DNA from 3 places in the Microbacterium sp. FG3 genome. Region 3 is predicted to be linked to each of the others. Evidence: predicted binding sites of a transcription regulator. Region 3 holds the regulator's gene; each other region holds the start of a gene.
What was found. The regulator HspR, encoded in region 3, represses chaperone genes until heat shock. The targets are predictions, from matches to a motif close to AAGTTGAGTCNNNNNGACTCAACTT.
Positions count from the first base shown of each region.

Region 1: the regulator HspR is predicted to act here: its motif matches at 2,943-2,967, upstream of ACODR5_RS03210 (Hsp20/alpha crystallin family protein).
Region 2: the regulator HspR is predicted to act here: its motif matches at 4,173-4,197, upstream of ACODR5_RS12015 (ATP-dependent Clp protease ATP-binding subunit).

Region 1 covers NZ_JBMDJT010000005.1:85,098-92,404, forward strand. Annotated here, with positions in the region: gene ACODR5_RS03200 (MFS transporter) at 1-1,579, shown strand, start outside; gene ACODR5_RS03205 (MmyB family transcriptional regulator) at 1,809-2,330, shown strand; gene ACODR5_RS03210 (Hsp20/alpha crystallin family protein) at 2,483-2,902, opposite strand; gene ACODR5_RS03215 (hypothetical protein) at 3,028-4,170, opposite strand; gene ACODR5_RS03220 (DNA glycosylase AlkZ-like family protein) at 4,255-5,331, shown strand; gene ACODR5_RS03225 (tyrosine-protein phosphatase) at 5,333-6,085, opposite strand; gene ACODR5_RS03230 (MFS transporter) at 6,119-6,688, opposite strand; gene ACODR5_RS03235 (hypothetical protein) at 6,910-7,209, shown strand.
Region 2 covers NZ_JBMDJT010000043.1:7,144-14,450, reverse strand. Annotated here, with positions in the region: gene ACODR5_RS12025 (TrkH family potassium uptake protein) at 1-450, opposite strand, end outside; gene ACODR5_RS12020 (nucleoside hydrolase) at 568-1,515, opposite strand; gene ACODR5_RS12015 (ATP-dependent Clp protease ATP-binding subunit) at 1,623-4,130, opposite strand; gene ACODR5_RS12010 (PadR family transcriptional regulator) at 4,295-4,669, shown strand; gene ACODR5_RS12005 (permease prefix domain 1-containing protein) at 4,669-6,036, shown strand; gene ACODR5_RS12000 (EI24 domain-containing protein) at 6,057-6,827, shown strand; gene ACODR5_RS11995 (histidine kinase) at 6,781-7,176, opposite strand.
Region 3 covers NZ_JBMDJT010000023.1:20,239-27,545, reverse strand. Annotated here, with positions in the region: gene glgX (glycogen debranching protein GlgX) at 1-1,807, opposite strand, end outside; gene ACODR5_RS08995 (heat shock protein transcriptional repressor HspR) at 1,876-2,310, opposite strand; gene ACODR5_RS08990 (DnaJ C-terminal domain-containing protein) at 2,358-3,338, opposite strand; gene ACODR5_RS08985 (nucleotide exchange factor GrpE) at 3,348-3,992, opposite strand; gene dnaK (molecular chaperone DnaK) at 3,995-5,863, opposite strand; gene ACODR5_RS08975 (hypothetical protein) at 6,008-6,535, shown strand; gene ACODR5_RS08970 (MFS transporter) at 6,617-7,307, shown strand, end outside.

The DNA.
Region 1 (7,307 bases), on a different contig from region 3:
GGCGCGTATCCGCTCCTCCCGCACTATCTCGCTCATCCTCGGGCCGTCAGGCGAGGTGCTCGCGGGTCCGCCATCCGAGAACGAGGAGATCCTCTACGCGACGATCGACTTGGGCGACGAGATCATCCCCCAAGAAGGCGCAGGACATCGTCGGCACCTACAACCGTTTCGACGTGTTCCAGGTGACGATGGGCCAGGCGCGCCAGGTGCCGTTGCGCATCACCTCGCGCGACGAGGCCGACCGCGAGGCGGTGCAGCTGTGAGCGTCGTGACCGAGACGCCCACGGCCGAGCAGGGGTCGGCGAAGCACGGCAAGAACGCCCTGTTCGGGGCGATGTTCGGCTTCTTCGCCGACATGTACGACATCTATCTGCCGGTCGTCGCCCTAGCTCCCGCGATGGTGTACTTCCAGCCGGAAGACTCGTCGACGATCGACACAGCGGTCTTCGCCGCGCTTATCTTTACCGCGTCGATCCTGGGCCGACCGCTGGGGTCGCTGATCTTCGGGCCGCTGGGCGACCGCATCGGGCGCCGCACCACGACCCTCATCGCCGCCGGCGGATCGGCCGTCTGCACGGGAATAATGTGCGTCATGCCGGGCTACGCGGCCATCGGCATCTGGGCGCTGGTGATGCTCGTCGTCCTGCGCCTGCTCGACGGGGTCTTCCTCGGCGGCGAGTACACGGCGGCCAACCCGCTCGCGATGGAGCACGCGCCGAAGCACCGCCGCGGCGTGTACGGCTCGCTCATCAACATGGGGTTCCCGCTGTCGCTTGCGTTCATCACGGTCGTGACGATGATTACGCTGCACTTCCTTCCTGCGGGTGACGCCTTCTCAGCGTATGCGGTGTGGGGCTGGCGGATTCCCTTTGTCATCGGCTTCATTCTGTGTCTGGCGCTGTTCATCGCGTACCTGCGTGCAGTGCCGGAATCGGAGCTGTGGGCCACGGAGGACAAGCCGAAGGGGCCGATCATCGGTCAGCTGTTCGCTCCCGGGTTGCGGCGGGTGTTCCTGCTCGCGTGCGTCACCGTCACGGGCCTGTGGTTCTCGATGAACGGAACGGTCGGCGTCTTCGCCGGGCACTTCCAGGGTCTCGGGGTTGACACGGGAACCACGAATGCAATCATTCTCGTCGCCTCGACGATCAGTGCTGCGCTCTTCCCGGTGGTCGGACATCTGAGCCAGCGCCTCGGGCGTCGCAGGGTGATCCTCGCGATCGGCACAGTGATCCTGATCCTGGGCACCGGCGGGATGGTGCTCGCGGTCGCGACCGTCGGCACGGCGCTGATGGCGGTCAGTGCGGTGCTGATGCTCATCTCTGGGTTCCTGATCTGGGCCACAATCACGGCGTTCCTCATCGAGCTGTTCCCTACGCACATCCGTGCCACCGGGTATGGGATCGCTTACGCCATCCCGAGCATCGTTCCCGCGTTCTACGCGTACTACATGGTCTGGATGGACGGAGTCCTGCCGTACGAGTACACGCCGGCCGTGATCATCGCGCTGGGCGGTCTGCTGATAGTGGGCGGCTCCGCCTCAATCCGCGACGCGCGCGATAAGGACCTCGCCGACATCTGAATCGCTGTGACGGGCGCGGGTACCGGCCGTACCCGCGCCCGTGACGCGGCGTCATCTTCGACGGCGGCCCAGGCGGAGATTGGAGAGGATGGCGGCATGTCGATCCGTCCCGATGCCGATTCCATCGCGCCTGCCGTGTAAGTGCTGCACGACAGCGCTGGGTGGATCCCACCGCTGCGCGAGGCGTTCGACGAGCGCGATCGCCCTCGTCGCGATCGCCCAGGTTGGCGTGCTCACAGGAGGTGGGCGGCTGCGTTCCGCCTCATCGACCCTGTGGGCGCTGTCGGGTGGATCCGCGTCGCCGGGGCCGCTCGGGGTCGCCCTCACCGGCGACCTGATGCGCTTCACCGGTCCCGAGCGCAGCATCGGCTTCCGCTGGTTCAGCGATCCCGCCTCCCGCGCCCTGTACGCGCCCGAGGACCATGCCTTCCTGTCGCGGCTGTGGGCCTCGGGGCTGCGCGAGGTCGTCTCGCGCCGCGGCCCCGCCTCGCGCGCCGCGCGCCTGGCCGAGCTGCTGCTCGCGCGCAGCGCGGAGTTCCGCGAGGTCTGGGAACGGCACGAGGTCGGCCTGCGCCCGGGCGAGACCAAGCGGTTCGTGCACCCCGCGCTCGGCGCCATGGAGCTGACCTGCCAGAACCTCGTCGATCCGTTCTCGTCGCAGTCGCTCCTCGTCTACACGGCCGCGCCCGGCAGCGAGAGCCACGACAAGCTCGCCCTGCTCTCGACCCTCGCGCCCCGCGCGGTGCACTGATCCCGGCGCGGGCGCTCAGGCCGGGGCACGCTGCGCGCGGCGGATCACCACGCGGCCGCGCCCCGGAGGATGGTCGGACACGCGAGCGCGCGAAGGAGGGGCGGCACCCGGGGGATGCCGCCCCTCCTCGCGTGGGGGTTTCCGGCGTGCGATCAGGCCGCGATCGCCGGGGCGTCGCTGCCGTGCTGGATCTCGATCTTGCGGGGCTTGGCCTTCTCGCTGATCGGGATGAGCACGCTGAGCACGCCGTTCTCGTACCGGGCCGAGATCGCCTCGGTGTCGATGCCCTGGCCGAGATTCAGCTGACGCAGGAAGGTGCCCGAGGCACGCTCGCGGGTGATCCACGAGACGCCCTCGTCGCTGCGCACGGTCCGCTCGGCGCGGATCGTGAGCACCTGACCGTCGACGTCGATGTCCACGCTGCCGGGATCGATCCCCGGCAGGTCGGCGCTGAGAACGTAGTGATCGCCGTCGCGGTACAGGTCCATCGGCATCAGCCGCGGCCCCTGACGGTCGAGCATCTGCTGGGCGACGCGGTCCAGCTCGCGGAACGGATCGAAGAACATCGCCATGGTGATCGTCCTCCTTCTGTCTGGCGCTGTTCACCTCACAGAATCGAGTCGGATCGACTCACTTCGATTATTAGCACTCTCGGGGTGAGAGTGCCAACTTCACAGCGATCTCGAAGCTGCGCGGCTCAGCGGCCGAAGATGCCGATCACGTTGAGGGCGAACCACGCGATCGCGAGGAGCGCGACCACGACACCCGCCGACGACCATCCCTTCTTCAGACGCCGCCCGGGCTCGGCGACGCCGGGTGCCGGCGCCGGCGGCGCGACGACGGCCTCGTCGCCGAAGGGCAGGGTCTCTCCGGGGGCGACGGCGGCGCGGGCGACGGCGGCGGACGGGTCGGCCCCCGCCGCGAGCCGCTCGTCCCGCCACCGACCCCACTGAGCGAGCTTGTCCATGAGGGCCGCGACCACCGAGAACAGCCATGCCCAGGTGCGCGGATCGAGCGTCGAGACGTTCCGTCGGGTGTAGAGGAAGAGCCAGTCGTCGACGATCTCGACGTCGAGCTGCCCGGCGTGGTCGATGAACCGCGCCATGATGTCGGGCGTGAACAGGTACAGCGCGTCGCGCTCGTAGCCCTGCGGGCAGTACAGCGCGAAGTGGCGGTCGAAGTCGCCCTCCAGGCTCAGGCGCTGATCGCGGTCGAAGGTCGTGGGCAGGTTGGAGCCGAACACGCTGTTGTTGCCGAGCGCGTCGAGCACGATGTGCGGCAGCGGGGCGTCGAGGTGGATCGCCACGTAGCCCCAGCGGTGCGTGGTGCGGTTCTTGCCCGATCCGGTCGTGTAGCGGTAGTTGCCGAACTCGACGAAGCGCGGGTGCTCGCCGCGCACCCGGCCGGTGGCCTGGCGCGAGTTGCCGCGGTTGAAGATCATGCCGGGAAGGCGCGGATCCTCGGCTCGGGGCAGGTAGCGCATTCCGTTGGCGCGGGCGAAGTGGTCGAGCCGGTATGCGGCCTCGGGGGAGCCGATCGCGCCGCGCACGACGGCGACGATCATGATGATCGGCACGGCGAGGAACAGCAGCGGCACGAGCACGAACGCCGGCGACGGCCGGTCCCCGGAGAAGGCGCCCCCGATCAGCGGCAGCATCGCCAGCCCGACGACGAGGAAGACCGACGCGAACGCGATCATGCCGGCGACGAGGCAGCCCTGGCCCGTGCCGACGCCGTTCGCGCGCTGCTGCGCCCGCCACGCCTTCACGGCGGCGCGGTCCACGGGATCGACGAGCGGCCGCGCGTCGAAGCGATAGGCGGAGGGCGACGGCTGGCTCACCCTGCCACCGTACGACAGCCGGCCCGCGCGCCGCGGGCGGATCCGCGCCTTCTGCGTCGGCGCCCGGGGTGGCACGATCGGGGCATGCTGACGCTGAGCGGGCAGGAGGCGCGGCGCATCGCGGTGCGCGCGCAGTTCCTCGACGCGTACCGGCCGCAGTCGCTGCTCGAGGTCATGGATCAGCTCGCGGGCGTGCAGATCGATCCGACCACCGCGGTCGCGCGCAGCCAGGAGCTCGTGCTGTGGTCGCGCCTCGGCGACGCCTTCGCGCCGGCCGACCTCACCCACGCCCTCGAGGTGGAGCGCACGGTGGCTGAGCACGTCACGCTGCTGCGCCCGATGGCCGACATGGGCGTCGTGCTCGCGGTCGCGGACGAGTGGGTGAATCCCGCGACGAGCGCCTGGGTCGAGGCGAACGCGGCGTTCCGCGACCGGATCCTGGCGCGGCTGCGTGCGGACGGCCCCCAGACGACGGCCACGCTGCCGAACGACCCCGAGGTGCCGTACGCCTCCACCGGCTGGGACGACGAGCGCAACACCGGGCGGATGCTCGAGGTGCTGTGCCTGCGCGGCGAGGTCGCGGTCGCCGGGCGGGAGGGCCGCCGGCGCCTGTGGGATCTCGCCGAGCGCGTGTACCCGGCCGACCTGCACGTGCAGTCGCCGGACGAGGCCCGCGCGATCCGCGACGAGCGCCGCCTGCTGTCGCTCGGCATCGCCCGCGAGAAGCCGCTGCGTTCCCCGGCGGAGCCCTCGCCGCTCGGCCCGATCGGGCTCGAGGCCGTGGTCGAGGGCGTCGAGGGCACGTGGCGCGTGCATCCGGACGTGCTCGGCGCCGAGTGGGCGGGGGATCGGGCGGCGCTGCTGTCGCCGTTCGACCGGATGGTCTACGCCCGCGACCGGGCGCGCGACCTGTTCGGCTTCGAGTACGTGCTCGAGATGTACAAGCCCGCCGCCCAGCGGCGCTGGGGCTACTTCGCGCTGCCGATCCTCTTGGGCGACCGCCTCATCGGCAAGCTCGACGCGAAGGCCGACCGCAAGAAGGGCGTGCTCACGGTGAACGCGATCCACGAGGACGTGCCGTTGTCGCCGGCCGACGCCGACGCCGTCGACGCCGAGCTCGAGGCGCTCGCCGACTGGCTGGGTCTCGAGCTGCGGCGCTGACTCAGGCGCGATCGATCAGGGTGTCGGCGAGGCGGTCGATCTCGGCCGCGGTCATCCCGTGCGCGATCAGGTAGTCGGTGATCGAACCGTGGCGGGCGTCGATCCGCGCGAGCGTCGCCTCGAGCACGGCGGCGGGGCTCGCGGTGACGAGCCCCACGATCTCGGGGGTCGGATCGATGCCCCTGGCGCGGATGGCGGCGAGCATCTGGTCGGCCCACTCGCCGCGCAGGTTGGCCTCGGTCAGCGCGTAGTCGGCGACCACGTCCTCGCGGGCCACGCCCACCGCCGACAGCGCGAGCGCGATGACGAGCCCCGTGCGATCCTTCCCCGCCGTGCAGTGCACGAGCACCGCCTCGTGCGGTGCCGTGCCCGCGATCACGCGCACCGCGGCCGCCAGCGCCTCGCCCCGCTCGTCGACGATGTGCTCGTAGACCCGCGCGATGCCGGAGGCCGCGGCCGAGACGGGCGCCGCCCCCGCGAAGACGGGCAGATGATGCACGGTGATCGGCAGCTCGGCGAGGGCGCTGGGTGCGGCCTCCAGCTCCATCGCGCTGCGGAGGTCGACGACGTGGGCGATGCCGAGCCCCACCAGGTGCTGCCGCGTCACCTCGTCGATGCGGTGCAGGGCGTCCGAGCGGAACAGCTTGCCCCAGCGCACCGTGCCCGCGGCGGTGTCGTACCCGCCGGCATCTCGGAAGTTGTACAGCCCGGGCAGGCGGTGGTGGCGCTGCGGGGAGGGGGCGATCTCGTCCATGCTCTGCTGTCTATCACGCCGGAGCCCGCCGGGTCAGGCCGCGTCGGCCGCCCACGTGTCGGGGGTGCCGATGCGGGTGAGCGGGCGGAAGAGCGACAGGGCGATCGCGACGGCGACGAGCGTGAGCGCCAGCACGAGGAGCGCGGTGGCCAGGCCGGCGCCCGCGAGCAGGCCGGAGCCGACCAGCGGTGCGAGGGGGAACGAGGCGGCGCCCGAGAGCGCGGCGACCGACGAGAAGCGGCCCTGCATCTGCTCGGGGGTGATGACGGCGGCGTACGAGAAGATCGACGCGTTCAGCGCCGGCGCGAGAAGGTAGGCGACGGTGTAGCAGGCGAGGATCGCGCCGTAGGTGGGGAAGATCGCCATGGCGAGGAACGACAGCGACATCACGGCCATGCACGCGGGCACGATCGTGCCCGTGCGCACCCGCTTCACGAGCACCGGCGCGAGGAACGATCCCGCCAGCAGCGAGGCGCCGATCATCGTGCTGAGCAGGCCGATGAGGAACGGATCGGTGCCGCGCTCGGCCAGGTCGAGCGTCACGGCGATCGTCGAGCCGTTGCTCGCGGTGTTCAGCACGATCGCGAGCGCGATCATGACCACGAACAGGGGCTGCGAGCCGACGTAGCGCAGGCCCTCGGCGAGCGCCTTGAGCGGGTGCGTGCTGCGCGCCTCGGCGAGGTCGCCGTTCAGCGGCCGGCGGATGAGGATGGCGCCGACCGCGGCGACGAGGTGAGCTCGCGCGCGACCGGCGCGACCGCGTGTGGAAGCCGCTCTCGACCGACGGGTACCGGCTGAGCAAGGACTCCCCGGAGGCGCGGCTCGTGACCGAACCCGTGCTGCGCTGGCTGCGCGCCGTGCTGGGAGGTGAGCCGGAGGCCTTCATCGGCGAGCCGGACGAGACGGTTCGCATCGGCAGCATCAGTCAGGCGCCGCTGACCAAGGCGGAGGCGGAGGAGCTGTCCGCCGAGCTGCAGGAGCTCGGCGCCCGCTGGGGGGAACGGCTCCGCAACGCCCGCGACGCCGATCCCGACACCCCGCGCCCGCTCTACCAGATGGTCTTCGCGCTCGGTCCGCTGCTGCGCTCGCGCCGCGAGGCGGACGGTTCGCGGGAAAAGCCCTGATCGGATAGACTACGAAGGTTGTGCGGCCTCACGCCGCGCGATGTGCAACACACCCTCCTGCCGTCGAGAGATGCTCGGCGGCCGATCTAGTCCGAAGG
Region 2 (7,307 bases), on a different contig from region 3:
GCGCAGCGCGAGCACGATCGCGACGACGGCCTCGATCCCGAGGCTCGTCAGGAAGATGCCGCGCGCGAGCCGCCGCACGTCCGGGACGCCGAACGCCTTCGCCTCGGCCGCCGTGTTGAGCCTCGCCCGCACCGACAGCCGCCGCGCGAGCGCGAGGCCGACGAGCGCGGCGAACAGCATGATGCCGAGCCCGCCGAGCTGGATGAGGGCGAGGATGACGAGCTTCCCGAACGGGCTCCAGAACACGGCCGTGTCGACCACGGTGAGGCCCGTGACGCACAGCGCGGAGGTCGCCGTGAAGATCGCCTCGACGAAGGTCGCGCCCGGCCCCACGCTCGAGATCGGCAGCCACAGCAGGGTGGTGCCGACGAGCAGGGCGGCACCGAATCCGGTGACGATCGCCTGCGCGGGTGCGAGGCCGCGGCGGGCGGCTGACCGCGCCCGCGCCATGCGCGCCCCGGCGGGCGCCCGATGAATCACGAACGATGACACTACGCCGATCCGGCGCGCGCGCAAGTCCGCTCCGCCGCGGCGCGCCGGGGCCGCTGTCCTCGGCCCCGGCCCCGCTCATGCCCCGGCGAGCAGGTGCGTCATCCGGTCGGTGAACCCCGGCTCGGTCGCGAGCACGGCGCGGTGGCGCGCGCCGGCGACGGCGGGCCAGTCGTTGTGGATGCCGCGCAGGTCGGCGCTCGTGCGGCCGCGGTTCGGCCCGTCGGTGGTGTCGATCTCGATCGGCACCACCGGGGCGAGCGTCGCGGTGGCCAGGCCGGCGGCGATGCCCACGGCGAGCGCGTCGTGGTTGCCGGCGCAGCGACGCCCCGTCTCGCCGAGGTAGAAGTCGTAGTACGCATCGAGGATCCGGGCGCAGTAGCCCCCGATCGCGCCGCCGGCGGCGAGCGCGCGCAGGTGGTCCTCCTCGAGCATGTCGCGCATCGTCACGTCGAGCCCGACGAAGGTGCACGCCCACCCGGCCTCGACGACGCGCTGGGCCGCCTCCGGGTCGTGCCAGATGTTCGCCTCGGCGGCCGGGGTGATGTTGCCGGGCGCCAGGAAGCTGCCGCCCATGATCGTGACCTCGCGGATCCGCTCGGGCAGCGTCGGATCGGCCGCGAGCGCGTCGGCGAGGTTCGTGAGCGGGCCCACCGCGACGAGGTGCAACTCGCCCGGCCGCTCGTGGCTCAGGCGGATGATGAGCTCGGGGGCCGTCTCGGCGGTGAGCGCGGGCACGAACGACGTGTCGGCCTGGCCGCCCTGGCCGTCCTCCCCGTGCACGTTCGTCGAGAACGACGCCGTGGCGCCGTTCGAGGGCCCCTCGGCGCCGCGCGCCACGGGCACATCCGATCGGCCCGCCATGTTCAGGACGAACGCCGTGTTGCGGGCGGCCGTGTCGACGTCCACGTTGCCCCACGTGGTGGTGCAGGCGACGAGCTCGATCTCGGGCGAGAGCGCGGCGGTGAGGATGGCGAGGGCGTCGTCCACCCCGGTGTCGACGTCGAGGATGATGCTGGTGGTCACCGACCGATCCTAGTTTCCGCGAGCGAAGGCACCGAACCCGCCCCCGTTCGCCGAACCCGCGCCGGATCGGGCGCGGGGTGGCGGATCGAGGGCGGGTTCGCGGAGGGTCAGGCCGCGACCGGGGCGTCGGCCGTGACGAGGAGCTCGCCCGCGACGGCGTCGAGGCGCACGCGGCCGCCGTCCGCCAGGTCGCCCGCCACCAGGAGATCGGCGATCCGGTCGTCCACCTCGCGCTGGATGAGGCGGCGCAGCGGGCGGGCGCCGTACTCGGGCTCGTACCCGTGCTCGGCGAGCCAGTCGATCGCGGCCTCGGAGACCTCGAGCGAGATCTCGCGGGCGCCCAGGCGCGCGCGGGTGGCGCCGAGCAGCAGGTCGACGATGCGCCGCAGCTGCTCGCGGTCGAGCTTGCGGAACAGCACGATCTCGTCGATGCGGTTGAGGAACTCCGGGCGCATCGACTCGCGCAGCCGGCCCATCACCCGGTCGCGCAGGTCCTTCTCGTCGTACTCCGCGCCGCTCGCGGAGAACCCGATGGCGCCGCTGCGCGAGGCCAGGAACTCCGAGCCGAGGTTCGAGGTCATCACGACCACGGTGTTGCGGAAGTCGACCGTGCGTCCCTGGCCGTCGGTCAGGCGGCCGTCGTCGAGCACCTGCAGCAGCAGGTTGAACACGTCGGGGTGCGCTTTCTCGATCTCGTCGAACAGCACGATCGAGTACGGGTTGCGCCGCACGCGCTCGGTGAGCTGGCCCGCCTCGTCGTAGCCGACGTACCCGGGAGGGGCGCCGACGAGGCGCGCGACGGTGTGCCGCTCGCCGAACTCGCTCATGTCGAAGCGGACGATCGCGCCCTCGTCGTCGAACAGGCTCGCCGCGAGGGCCTTCGCCAGCTCGGTCTTGCCGACGCCGGTGGGGCCGAGGAACAGGAACGAGCCGACGGGGCGGCGGGCATCGCCCATGCCGGTGCGGCTGCGGCGCACCGACCGCGCGACCGCGCGCACGGCGTCGTCCTGGCCGATGACGCGCGCGTGCAGCTCGTCCTCCAGGCCGGCCAGGCGCGCCCGCTCGGTCTCGGTGATCCGGCTGGCGGGGATGCCCGTGGCGCGGCTCACGACGGCCGCGATCTCGGGCTCGTCCACGACCGCGCCCGCGGGCGCGCCGCTCGTGGCGGCCTCGTCGAGGCGGCGCTGGACGTCGGCGATCTCGTCGCGCAGGCGTGAGGCCTCCTCGTACCGCTCGGCGGCGACGGCGGCGTTCTTCTCGGACTCGAGCGTGGCGAGCCGCTCCATGAGCGCGGCGGTGTCGACCGGCACGCCCAGGCGCAGCCGCAGTCGGGCGCCCGCCTGGTCGATGAGGTCGATGGCCTTGTCGGGCAGCACGCGCTCCGTGAGGTAGCGGTCGCTCAGCTCCACGGCGGCGCGCAGCGCGTCGTCGGTGTACGTCACACCGTGGTGCTCCTCGTACGCCGGGCGCAGGCCGCGCAGGATCTCGACCGCGTCGGCGATCGACGGCTCACCCACGCGCACCGGCTGGAAGCGGCGCTCCAGCGCGGCGTCCTTCTCGATCGTGCGGTATTCCTTCAGCGTCGTGGCGCCGACGAGGTGCAGCTCGCCGCGCGCGAGGCGCGGCTTGAGGATGTTGCCGGCGTCCATGGCGCCCTCACCGCCGCCGCCCGCGCCGACGAGCGTGTGGATCTCGTCGAGGAACAGGATCAGCTCGCCGCGGTGCTCGGCGACCTCGTCGATCGTCTTGGTGAGGCGCTCCTCGAAGTCGCCGCGGAAGCGCGTGCCGGCGAGCATGCCGGGCAGATCGAGCGCGATGACGCGCTTGCTGCGCAGCTGCTCGGGCACCTCGCCCGCCACGATCGCGCGGGCCAGGCCCTCGACGATGGCGGTCTTGCCCACGCCGGCCTCACCGACGAGCACGGGGTTGTTCTTGGTGCGGCGCGAGAGGATCTCGATGGTCTGCTCGATCTCGTCGGCCCGGCCGATCACGGGGTCGAGCTCCCCGGCCTCGGCGCGCGCGGTCAGGTCGACGCCGTACTTCTCGAGCATCGATCCGCCGCCGGACGGCGCCTCCTCCGGCGCGCCCTGCGGCGAGACGGCCTCGCGGGCGCCCTGCGTGAGCGCCTCGGGCGTCACGCCGGCGCGCGAGAGGATCTGCCCGGCGGGCGAGTCCTGCGCCAGCACGAGCGCGAAGAACACGTGCTCCGGATCGATGTAGGTCGCGCCCGCGGAGCGCGCCACCTGGTACGCGTGGAACATCGCGCGCTGCACGGCGGGGGTGATCACCGCCTCGTCGCTGTGGACGGGGAGGCTCTCCTGCGGCAGGCGCTGCTCCGTCTCGGAGCGCAGCGCGTCGAGTTCGGCGCCGACGCGCGCGACCGCCCGGGCGACCGTGTCGTCGTCGAGGAGCACGCGCAGCACGTGGAGGGCGTCCATCTCCTGCTGGCCGCGGGCGTGCGCGAACGCGGCGGCGCGCTGCAGCAGGCTCTGCGTGCGCGCGCTGAGGAAGCGGCTGAGGTCGATCGACCGCGCCGAGCGGGCGCGCTCACCCTGCAGGTAGCGCGCGAGGAACTCGTCGAACGCGCCGAGACCGTCCTGGGGGAAGTCGGCCATTCCTTGTCTCCTAAAACTTGAGCGGTTCGCCATCAACTTTAGAAGTTGAGTGCGGTTGTATCAAGTTGAACGGCGCCGCATCCCGGCCTATTCCCAGCCCGAATCCATACCTAGATGCGCTAGGTTCGATTACCTAGAGGTACAAGGGATGAACGGAGGCGCGCATGCGCATCGACAAGGACCTCGTGGCGGCCTCCGCCACCCCGCTCGTGCTCGGCATCCTCGCCGACGGCGAGCTGTACGGCTACGCGATCCTGAAGCGCGTGAGCGAGCTGTCGGGCGGCCGGATGGAGTGGACGGACGGCATGCTCTATCCGCTGCTGCACCGGCTCGAGCGGGCGGGCCTGCTGTCCGCCACGTGGGGCACCTCGGAGACGGGGCGTCGCCGCAAGCACTACGCGATCACGGACGCCGGCCGCGCCCTGCTCGAGGAGCGCCGGGCGCAGTGGGAGGTCGTGGCCGACGTCATGCGGAACGTCTGGGAGGCCCGCCCCGCCGGCCCGAACGCGGCAGGCACGACCGCGGGAGCGTGGGCGTGATGGCGCCGCGGGCGGAGGTCGAGGAGCAGATCGCCCAGTGGCGCGGCTACCTGCAGCGGCACCGCGCGATCGCCGCCGCCGATCTGGACGAGCTCGAGGATCACCTGCGCGCGCAGATCGACGACCTCTCCGCGGCGGGACTGGCCGACGACGAGGCCTTCCTCGTCGCGATCCGGCGGATGGGCGGCACCGACGCGATCTCGCGCGAGTTCGCCCGCGAGCACACCGAGCGGATGTGGAAGCAGCTGACGGCGGCCGATGGGCTCGCGGCGGATCGCCGCGAGCCCATCGTCGCGATCGGGCTCGGCGCCGCCGCCGGCCTCACCGTTCTCGCGCTCATCCAGCTGTTCTCCTACGGCGCGCCGCTCGGCGGCGTCGAGGCCAATGCGGCGCTGTTCCGCGTGCTGCCGACCCTGGTGCTCGCGTTCCTCGCGGCGTACTTCGTGTGGAAGCGCCGGCCGGCCCCGCGCACGACCGTGGCGCTGGCCGTCGTGTTCGGCGTGCTCGTCGCGACGCAGGCCCTGATGCCGTTCCCCAGCGCGACGGGGGTCGGGGCGACGGAGCTGCTCACGACCATCCACCTGCCGATCGTCGCGTGGGGGCTCGTGGGCATCGCGTATGCGGCGGGGCGCTGGCGCGACCACGCGGCGCGGATGGATTTCGTGCGGTTCACGGGCGAGTTCGCCGTGTACTTCGTGCTGCTCGCCCTCGGCGGCGGCGTGCTGATCGGCCTCACGAGCGCCGTGCTCTCGCTGACCGGCACGGACACGACCGTCGCGATCGGCGCGATCCCGCGGGTGTGCGTGCCGGGTGCCGTGCTCGTGGCCGCGTGGCTCGTCGAGGCGAAGCAGAACGTGATCGAGAACATCGTGCCCGTGCTCACGCGCGTGTTCACGCCGATCGTCACGCTCGCGCTGCTGTGGATGCTCGCCGCCCTCGCCACGGCGGGCTCGCTCGCCCTCGTCGACCGGGAGCTGCTGATCCTCATGGACGGCGTGCTCATCCTCGTGCTCGCACTGACCCTCTACACGATCTCCGCGCGCGAGGCGCTCGCGCCGGCCGGGCCGTTCGACGCTCTGCAGCTGGGCATGCTCGTCATCGCGATCGCGGTCGACCTCGTCGCGCTGACGGCCATGATCACCCGGATCGCGGAGTTCGGCGTGAGCGCCAACAAGACCGCTGCGCTCGGGCTCAACCTGCTGCTGCTCGTGCACCTGGCCGGGCAGGCGTGGCTCACGCTGCGCTTCCTGCGCCACCGGGAGGGGTTCGCGGCGCTGGAGCGCTGGCAGACCTCGTTCCTGCCGCTCTACCCGGCGTGGGCGGCCGTGGTCGCCCTCGCGTTCCCGTTCCTGTTCGCCTTCGCGTGAGCCGTTCCTAGACTGACCCCATGCGGGAGTTCTGGCGGGGCGTGGCGACGCTGGGCCGCGGCTTCGCCTGGTGGCGGGCGCGACCGGGGCTGATGGCCACCGGGCTCGTGCCCGCCGCCGTCGTGGCGGTGGTGTTCTCGGCCGCCCTCCTGGCGCTCGGCTTCGCGCTGCCGGGCCTCGTGGAGTGGATGACGCCCTTCGCCGCGGGCTGGGATGCGTTCTGGGCGGGCGCGCTGCGCGTCCTCGTCGCGCTCGCGGTGCTCGCCGGCGCGATCGCGCTCGCCATCGCGACGTTCACCGCCGTCGTGCTGCTCGTGGGCGAGCCCGCGTACCAGCGGATCTGGTCCTCCGTCGAGCGCGACACCGGCGGCGGCGTCCCCGAGTCCCGCTACTCGCTGTGGCGCGCGGCGGGAGACGCGGTCTCGCTCGTGGCCCGCGGCGCCGGCATCGCGCTGCTGACGCTGCTGCTCGGCCTCATCCCGGTCGCGGGCACGGCGCTCGCGGCCGTGCTCGGCGTCGGCCTCACCGGCTGGACGCTGGCCGACGAGCTCACGCAGCGCGGACTGACGGCGCGCGGCATCGGCGCGGCCGGCCGCCGTCGCCTGCGGCGCGGATCCCGCGGGCGGATGCTCGGTTTCGGCGTCGCGACGCAGCTGTGCTTCCTCGTGCCCGGCGGCGCGATCGCCGTGATGCCCGCGGCCGTGGCGGGTGCCGCGTTGCTGGCGCGCGAGCTGGCAGAGGGGGCTAGCGTCCCGCCTCGGGAGCGGCGGCCTTCGCCGCCCGCGCGATGAGCACGAGCCCGATCACCGCGGGCACGGCCAAGACGAGCGCGACGAGCGGATGGGCGTACTGACCGGTGAGCGCCCCCAGCGCCACCGCGAGCACGAGCAGCTGCGTCACGATGCCGCCGGATCGGCCCCAGGACCGGTCGGTGAGCACCGCGTAGGCGAACGCTCCGACGCCGCCCGCAGCCACGATCGTGAAGACCAGGAGCGCGATCGCCGTCGGCAGCGACGCCGTGTCGCCACCGAGCATCGCGACCACCTGCCAGCCCGCCAGCACCAGCAGGGCGAGGGCCTCCAGCGCGAGCAGCGCGGCCGCCAGGCGCGCGGGAACGGGGGTGCCGGAGGGGGTCGTCATGGGCGTTCCGATTCTTGATCCATTCAGAAACCGTTGACTCACGTCTCCATCTGTAAGAGACTTGTTAACGGTATGTTTCCCCACAACGTGGTGGGAGCGAGCAGCGCTCGCGGCATATCCCAGCGTAGTGC
Region 3 (7,307 bases):
CGATCGTGGGCTGGCCCTCGAACCAGTGCCGCTGCCGCAGCGCGGGGTGCTCGCGGCGCAGGCGCAGCGCGGCCTTGGTGAACTCGTAGACGTCGAGCCACGCGTTGTCGGCGCTCCAGTCCACCCACGAGATCTCGTTGTCCTGGCAGTAGGCGTTGTTGTTCCCGCCCTGCGTGCGCCCTCGCTCGTCGCCCGCCGTGATCATCGGCACGCCGTTCGACAGGCAGAGCGTGAGCATGAGGTTCGCCGCCTGCCGCCGCCGCAGCGCGACGATCTCGGCGTCATCCGTCTCGCCCTCGACGCCGTAGTTGTGCGAGCGGTTGTTGTCGGTGCCGTCCCGGTTGTCCTCGCCGTTGGCCTCGTTGTGCTTGTGCTCGTACGTGACGAGGTCGCGCACCGTGAAGCCGTCGTGGGCCGTGATGAAGTTGACCGAGTTCGACGCCGAGCGGCCGTCGTCCGCGTACAGGTCGCTCGATCCGGCCAGCCGCGTGGCCACGTTGCGGATCGTGCCCTGCCCGCGCCACCAGTCCCGGATCGTGTCGCGGTACTGGTCGTTCCACTCCGCCCACGGCGACGGCATCTGCCCCACCAGGTAGCCGTCCATCGACACGTCCCACGGCTCGGCGATGAGCTTGACGTGCCGCAGAATCGGATCCTGATCGATCGCGATGAGCAGCGCGCACGCGAAGTCGACGTCGTAGCCCGTGCGGGTGAGCGCGCTCATGAGGTCGAAGCGGAAGCCGTCGACGTGCATCTCGGTGACCCAGTAGCGCAGCGAGTCGAGGATGAGTCGCAGCGCGAGCGGGTTCCACGCGTCGACCGTGTTGCCGCAGCCGGTGACGTCCCAGTAGGTGTCGTCGAAGGCGCCCTCCTCCTCGGGGATGACGCGCTTGTAGAAGCCTCGGTCGTCCAGGCCGCGGAACGACAGCGTCGGGCCGTCCGGCCCCGCCTCGGCGGTGTGGTTGTAGACGACGTCGAGGATGACCTCGATGCCGGCCCGGTGCAGCTCCTTGACCATGCCCTTGAACTCGGTCACCTGGCCGCCGCGGTCCCCCGCCGAGCTGTACGACGCGTCGGGCGCGAAGTACGAGATCGTGTTGTAGCCCCAGTAGTTGCTCAGGCCGCGCTCGAGCAGCGCGGGCTCGGAGAAGAACTGCTGCACGGGCAACAGCTCGACGGCGGTCACGCCGAGGTCGCGCAGGTACTCGATGACGGCCGGCTGCGCGAGGCCCGCGTACGTGCCCCGCAGCGGCTCGGGCACGCGGTCGTGCAGCTTCGTGAAGCCCTTCACGTGCAGCTCGTAGACGACCGTCTCGCGCCACCGGGTGCCGAGCAGCTCGTCGCCCTCCCAGTCGAACGACGGATCGACGACGACGCTGCGGGCCGTGTAGGCCGACGAGTCGGTGTCGTCGCGCGCGGCCGGATCGTCCTCGCGGGCGCCGAAGATCGGCTGCTCGGCGAGGATCGTGCCGCTCGTGGCGAGCCCGTACGGGTCGAGCAGCAGCTTGTGCGGGTTGAAGCGGTACCCGTTCTCCGGATCCCACGGCCCGTCCACGCGGTAGCCGTACCGCTGCCCCGGCGCGATGTCGGGCAGCGCCCCGTGCCAGATGCCGAGGGTCTGCTCGGTGAGCTCGTGCCGCGTCTCGCGGTCGGCGTCGTCGAACAGGCACAGGTCGACGCGCGTGGCGTTGGGCGCGTAGACGGCGAAGTTCGTGCTCTCGGGCGTCCACGTGGCCCCGAGCGGCCATTCCCGCCCCGGCCAGACGGCGGCGGTCTCTCCGAGGCGTGTCCACAGCTGGGGGCTCATGCCCCCCATGATGCCCCGGCTCAGCGGATTGCCGCGCAGGTGCCCGGGGCGGGTCGGCACCGGGCGCGCTACTGCGGCGGGGGCGGCGTCCAGAGCATGAGCTCGGCGCGGCGGCGCACGCGCGTGCCGGCCTTCACCGTGATGACCGATCCGCCCGGCGCCGCCGCGAACACGCGCGCGCCGGGGCGCGAGGCCAGCTCGGCCTCCAGCCGGTCCTCGAGGTCGCGCACGCGGCGGCGCAGGTCGCGCACCTCGTCCTCGAGGTCGAGCACGCGGGCGATCGCGGCGAGGCTCATCCCCTCGCCCGCGAGCCGGGCGACCTCGCGCAGCTGCGCGATGTCGCGCGCCGAGTAGCGCCGCGATCCGCCCCGCGTGCGCCCCGGCACCACCAGGCCGATGCGGTCGTACTGCCGCAGCGTCTGCGGGTGCATGCCGGCCAGCTCGGCGGCGACGGCGATGGCGAAGACCGGCGCGTCCTCGTCGATGTCGTACGCGTCGCTCATCCGTCCCCCTCCTCGCTCTTCCTGCCGCCCTCATCCCCGATCCATCGTCAGCCCCGTGCCCGCGCGAGCAGATCGTCGCGCGGGTTCTCGCGCGGGCCGACCTCGTGGAAGCGCTCGAGCGCCTCGCGCTGCGCCTCGGAGAGGTGCCCGGGAACGACCACCTGCACCTCGGCCAGCAGGTCGCCCGTGCCCTTCTTCGACGCGATGCCCCGGCCCTTCACCCGCAGCACGCGGCCCGACGGCGTGCCCGGCGTGACGCGCAGCCGCACGGCGTCGCCCTCGAGGGTGGGCACCTCGATCGTGGCGCCGAGCGCCGCCTCCGTGAAGGTGATGGGAACGGTCACCCGCAGGTTCAGGCCCTCGCGCGTGAAGACCGGATGCGGGCGCACCGCGACCTCCACGACGATGTCGCCGTTCTCGCCGCCGTCCGGCGACGGGCGGCCGCGGCCGCGCAGGCGGATCTTCTGCCCGTCGGCCACGCCGGCGGGGATCTTGATCTTGAACGGCTTGCCGTCCTCGCTCTGCAGCGTCACGGTCTCGCCCTTCGCCGCCGTGACGAAGTCGATCGTCGTGCGGGCGCGCAGATCCTGCCCCTTGGTGGGGCCGCCGAATCCCTGGAAGCCGCCGGTCGGCTGGCCGAAGCGGCCGGAGCCGAAGCCGGTGCCGCGGCCCTGGTTGAACATCGTGAAGATGTCGTCGAAGTCGGCCGCCGATCCGCGATTCGTCGTGAACCGGCTGAAGACGTCCTCGAAGCCGCCCGCACCCGATCCGCCCGCCGTGAAGCGCGCGCCGGATCCCATGGCGCGGATCTCGTCGTACTCGCGGCGCTGCTCCGCGTCGGAGAGCACCGAGTACGCCTCGCTGATCTCCTTGAACTTCGCCTCGGCCGCCGCGTCGCCCGGATTGGAGTCCGGGTGGTACTGGCGCGCGAGCTTGCGGTACGTCTTCTTGAGCTCGGCGTCGGAGACGTCCTTCGAGACCCCCAGGACCTTGTAGAAGTCCTTGTCGAACCAGTCCTGACTGGCCACGCGCGCCTCCTACTCCGCCGGCACGGCGACCACGACCTTCGCCGGCCGCAGCTCCACGTCGCCCAGGCGGTAGCCCACCTCGACCACCTCGAGGATGGTCGACTCGGTCGTGCCCGGCACGGGCTGCTGGAACACGGCCTCGTGCTGCTGCGGGTCGAACGCGTCACCCGCCGCGCCGTAGGTCACCAGCCCCATGCGCTCGGCGACGGAGCGCAGCTTCTCGGCCACGAGCGCAAACGCGCTGCCCTCCTCGAGGTCGCCGTGCTTGGCGGCGCGGTCGAGGTCGTCGAGCACGGGGAGCAGACTCTTGGCGACCCAGCCCTTGGCCCGGTCGATCTCGAGCTGGCGCTGCTCCTCCGTGCGGCGACGGTAGTTGGCGTACTCTGCCTGCAGGCGCTTGAGGTCGTGCTGCAGCTGCGTCTCGTAGTCGCTGCGCTCGGCCTCGGCCGCCTCGTCGGTCTGCTCGGCGCCGAGGATGTCGTCCACCGTCAGCGACTCGTCTCCCTCGGCGGGCTCGCCCGTCGGGGCGCCCTGGTCCGCAGGGGCACCCTCGGCGCTCTGGTCCGCCTGCGCGTCGGGGCCGGAAGCGCTCGCCTCCGGCCCCTCGGCGCCAGGCTGGACCTCGTCGTTCTCGTCGAAGTCCTTGTCCGCCATGGTTACTTCTTCTCGTCCTCGTCGTCGACGACCTCGGCGTCGATGACGTCCTCGTCCGACTCGCCGCCGGCCTGCTCGCCGGCCGGCGCGCCCTCCGAGGACGCCGCGGCGGCATCCGCCTGCGACTGCGCGTAGATCGCCTCGCCCAGCTTGGCCTGGCTCTCGTTGAGCTTGTCGAACGCGGTCTTCACGGCGTCGTCGTCCTCACCGGCGAGAGCCGCCTTGAGGGCGTCGACGTCGGCCTGCACCGACTCCTTGACGTCGGCGGGCAGCTTGTCGGCGTTCTCCTGGATGAGCTTCTCGATCGAGTACGAGAGCGTCTCGGCCTGGTTGCGGACCTCGGCGGCCTCGCGGCGCTTCTTGTCCTCCGCCGCGTGCTCCTCGGCCTCGCGCACCATGCGCTCGATGTCCTCCTTGGGCAGCGACGAGCCGCCCGTGATGGTCATCGACTGCTCCTTGCCGGTGCCCTTGTCCTTCGCGGACACGTGCACGATGCCGTTGGCGTCGATGTCGAACGTGACCTCGATCTGCGGCACGCCGCGCGGGGCCGGTGCGATGCCGGTGAGCTCGAAGGTGCCCAGCGGCTTGTTGTCGCGGGTGAACTCGCGCTCGCCCTGGAAGACCTGGATCGCCACGGACGGCTGGTTGTCGTCGGCCGTGGTGAAGGTCTCGCTGCGCTTGGTCGGGATGGCGGTGTTGCGCTCGATGAGCTTGGTCATGATGCCGCCCTTGGTCTCGATGCCGAGCGACAGCGGGGTCACGTCGATGAGCAGCACGTCCTTGCGCTCACCCTTGAGGACACCGGCCTGCAGGGCCGCGCCGACGGCGACGACCTCGTCCGGGTTCACGCTCTTGTTGGGCTCCTTGCCGGTCTCGCGCTTGACGAGCTCGCTGACCGCGGGCATGCGGGTCGAGCCGCCGACGAGCACGACGTGGGCGATGTCCGACACCTTGATGCCGGCCTCGCGGATGACGTCGTCGAACGGCTTCTTCGTGCGCTCGAGGAGGTCCTTCGTGAGATCCTCGAACTTCGCACGCGTGATCGTCTCCGACAGCGAGACGGGGCCGTTCTCGGTGAGCGAGAGATAGGGCAGGTTGATGCTCGTCGAGGTCGAGCTCGAGAGCTCCTTCTTCGCCTGCTCCGCGGCCTCCTTGAGGCGCTGCAGCGCGATCTTGTCGCCCGAGACGTCGACGCCGGTCGAGTCCTTGAACTGCTTGATCAGGAAGTCGACGATGCGCTGGTCCCAGTCGTCGCCACCGAGGCGGTTGTCACCGGCCGTGGCGCGCACCTGGATGGTCGAGAAGTCGTCGTCCTTGCCCACCTCGAGCAGCGAGACGTCGAAGGTGCCGCCACCGAGGTCGAAGACGAGGATGAGCTCGTCCTCCTTGCCCTTGTCGAGGCCGTAGGCCAGGGCGGCGGCGGTGGGCTCGTTGATGATGCGGAGCACGTTGAGGCCCGCGATCTCGCCGGCCTCCTTCGTGGCCTGGCGCTCGGCGTCGTTGAAGTACGCGGGAACGGTGATGACGGCATCCGTCACCGTGTCGCCCAGGTACTGCTCGGCGTCGCGCTTGAGCTTCATGAGGATGCGCGCGCTGATCTCCTGCGGCGTGTACGCCTTGCCGTCGATCGCCTGCGTCTTCCAGTCGGTGCCCATGTGGCGCTTGACCGACGCGATGGTGCGGTCGACGTTGGTGACGGCCTGGCGCTTGGCGGTCTCACCGACCAGCACCTCGCCGTCCTTCGTGAACGCGACCACCGAGGGGGTGGTGCGGAAGCCCTCGGCGTTGGCGATGACCTTCGGCTCGCCACCCTCGAGGACCGCGACGACCGAGTTGGTCGTTCCGAGGTCGATGCCCACAGCGCGTGCCATGTTGTCTCCTTTGTGTTGCCGCCTTGAGGAAGTCCTCGCACGGATCTGAGTCGTGCTGACTCAAGGATAGATCGGCGCCACGAGGGGCGTCAAATGAAGTTGATATGAATCAGCTCAACTTTTGCGAGCGGGCAGGATGGGACGGTGACGTCGATCCTCCACCCGCCCGTCGGCACCGCGCTGCAGATCGTCGCGGCCCTGCGGGAGCGAGGGCTCCCGGTCGCGGTCGGCGGATCCGCACTGCTGGCCTCGCTGGGCCTCGTGGATCGCGTGCGCGACTGGGACATCACATGCGAGGGCGACGCGGACGAGATCGCGGGCATCCTCGACGCGCTCGGCCTCGCGTGGTCGGCGCCGCCGAGCGCAGGCCGCCCATTCGCCACGCGCGCCCGCTTCGTCGTCGACGCGGGCGACCACGAGCTCGACGTGCTCGTGGGCTTCGCGGCGTGGGACGGCGACACACTCGTCCCCTTCCCCGTGCGCCGGACCGGCGAATGGCTGGGCCTGCCCATCGCCGACCCGCAGGTGTGGGCCCAGGCGTACCGCCTCATCGGCCGCCCCGAGCGCGCGGCGCTGCTGGCCGGGCCATCCTCCGCCGAACCCGCACCCGCTCCACCAACCCGCGCGCGATCCGGCGCGGGCTCGGCGAACGAGGGCGGGTTCGCGGGCTGACCCCCGGGGGTCACGCGGCGCTAGGGTGAGCGCCATGCGCACGGCACCAACCGTTCACCTGACGTCCCTACGGTCGCTCGCATGAGCGACCCGACAACGCGCCCCGACGACCTGCCCGCCACCGCCGACAGCGGCGCGATCGGCGTGATGGGCCTCGACCTGCGCGAGGGCAAGACGGCTCCGAAGAGGCAGATCTACTCGTGGGCGCTGTGGGACTGGGCGACGCAGCCCTTCAACACCGTCGTGCTCACGTTCATCTTCGCGTCGATGTATCTGACCACCGACGTGTTCCTGCCCGCCGACGTCCAGGCGCTGGCCGAGAACGATCCGGTCCGCGAGCGCGCGGTCGACGGCCTCGCATCGGGCTTCGGCCTCGCCGGCACGATCGCCGGCCTGCTCATCCTCGCGATCGCGCCGGTGCTCGGCCAGCGCGCCGATGCGGCCGGGCGGCAGAAGCTGTGGCTCGGCATCGGCACGGGTGCGCTCGTGGCCTGCATGCTCGGCCTCTGGTTCGTCGAGCCGACGCCGGCCCTGTTCTGGCTCGGGGTGGCGCTCATCGCCGCCGGGCAGGTCTTCGGCGAGATCGCGGCCGTGAGCTCCAACGCGATGCTCATCGGCATCGCGAACCAGAAGACGATCGGCCGCGTCTCGGGCCTGGGGTGGGGCTTCGGCTACCTCGGCGGCATCGTCGCGCTCGTGCTCGTCATCGTCTTCTACATGTCCGACTGGTTCGGACTGCCGGAGGACACGGGGCTGCCGTTCCGGATCATCG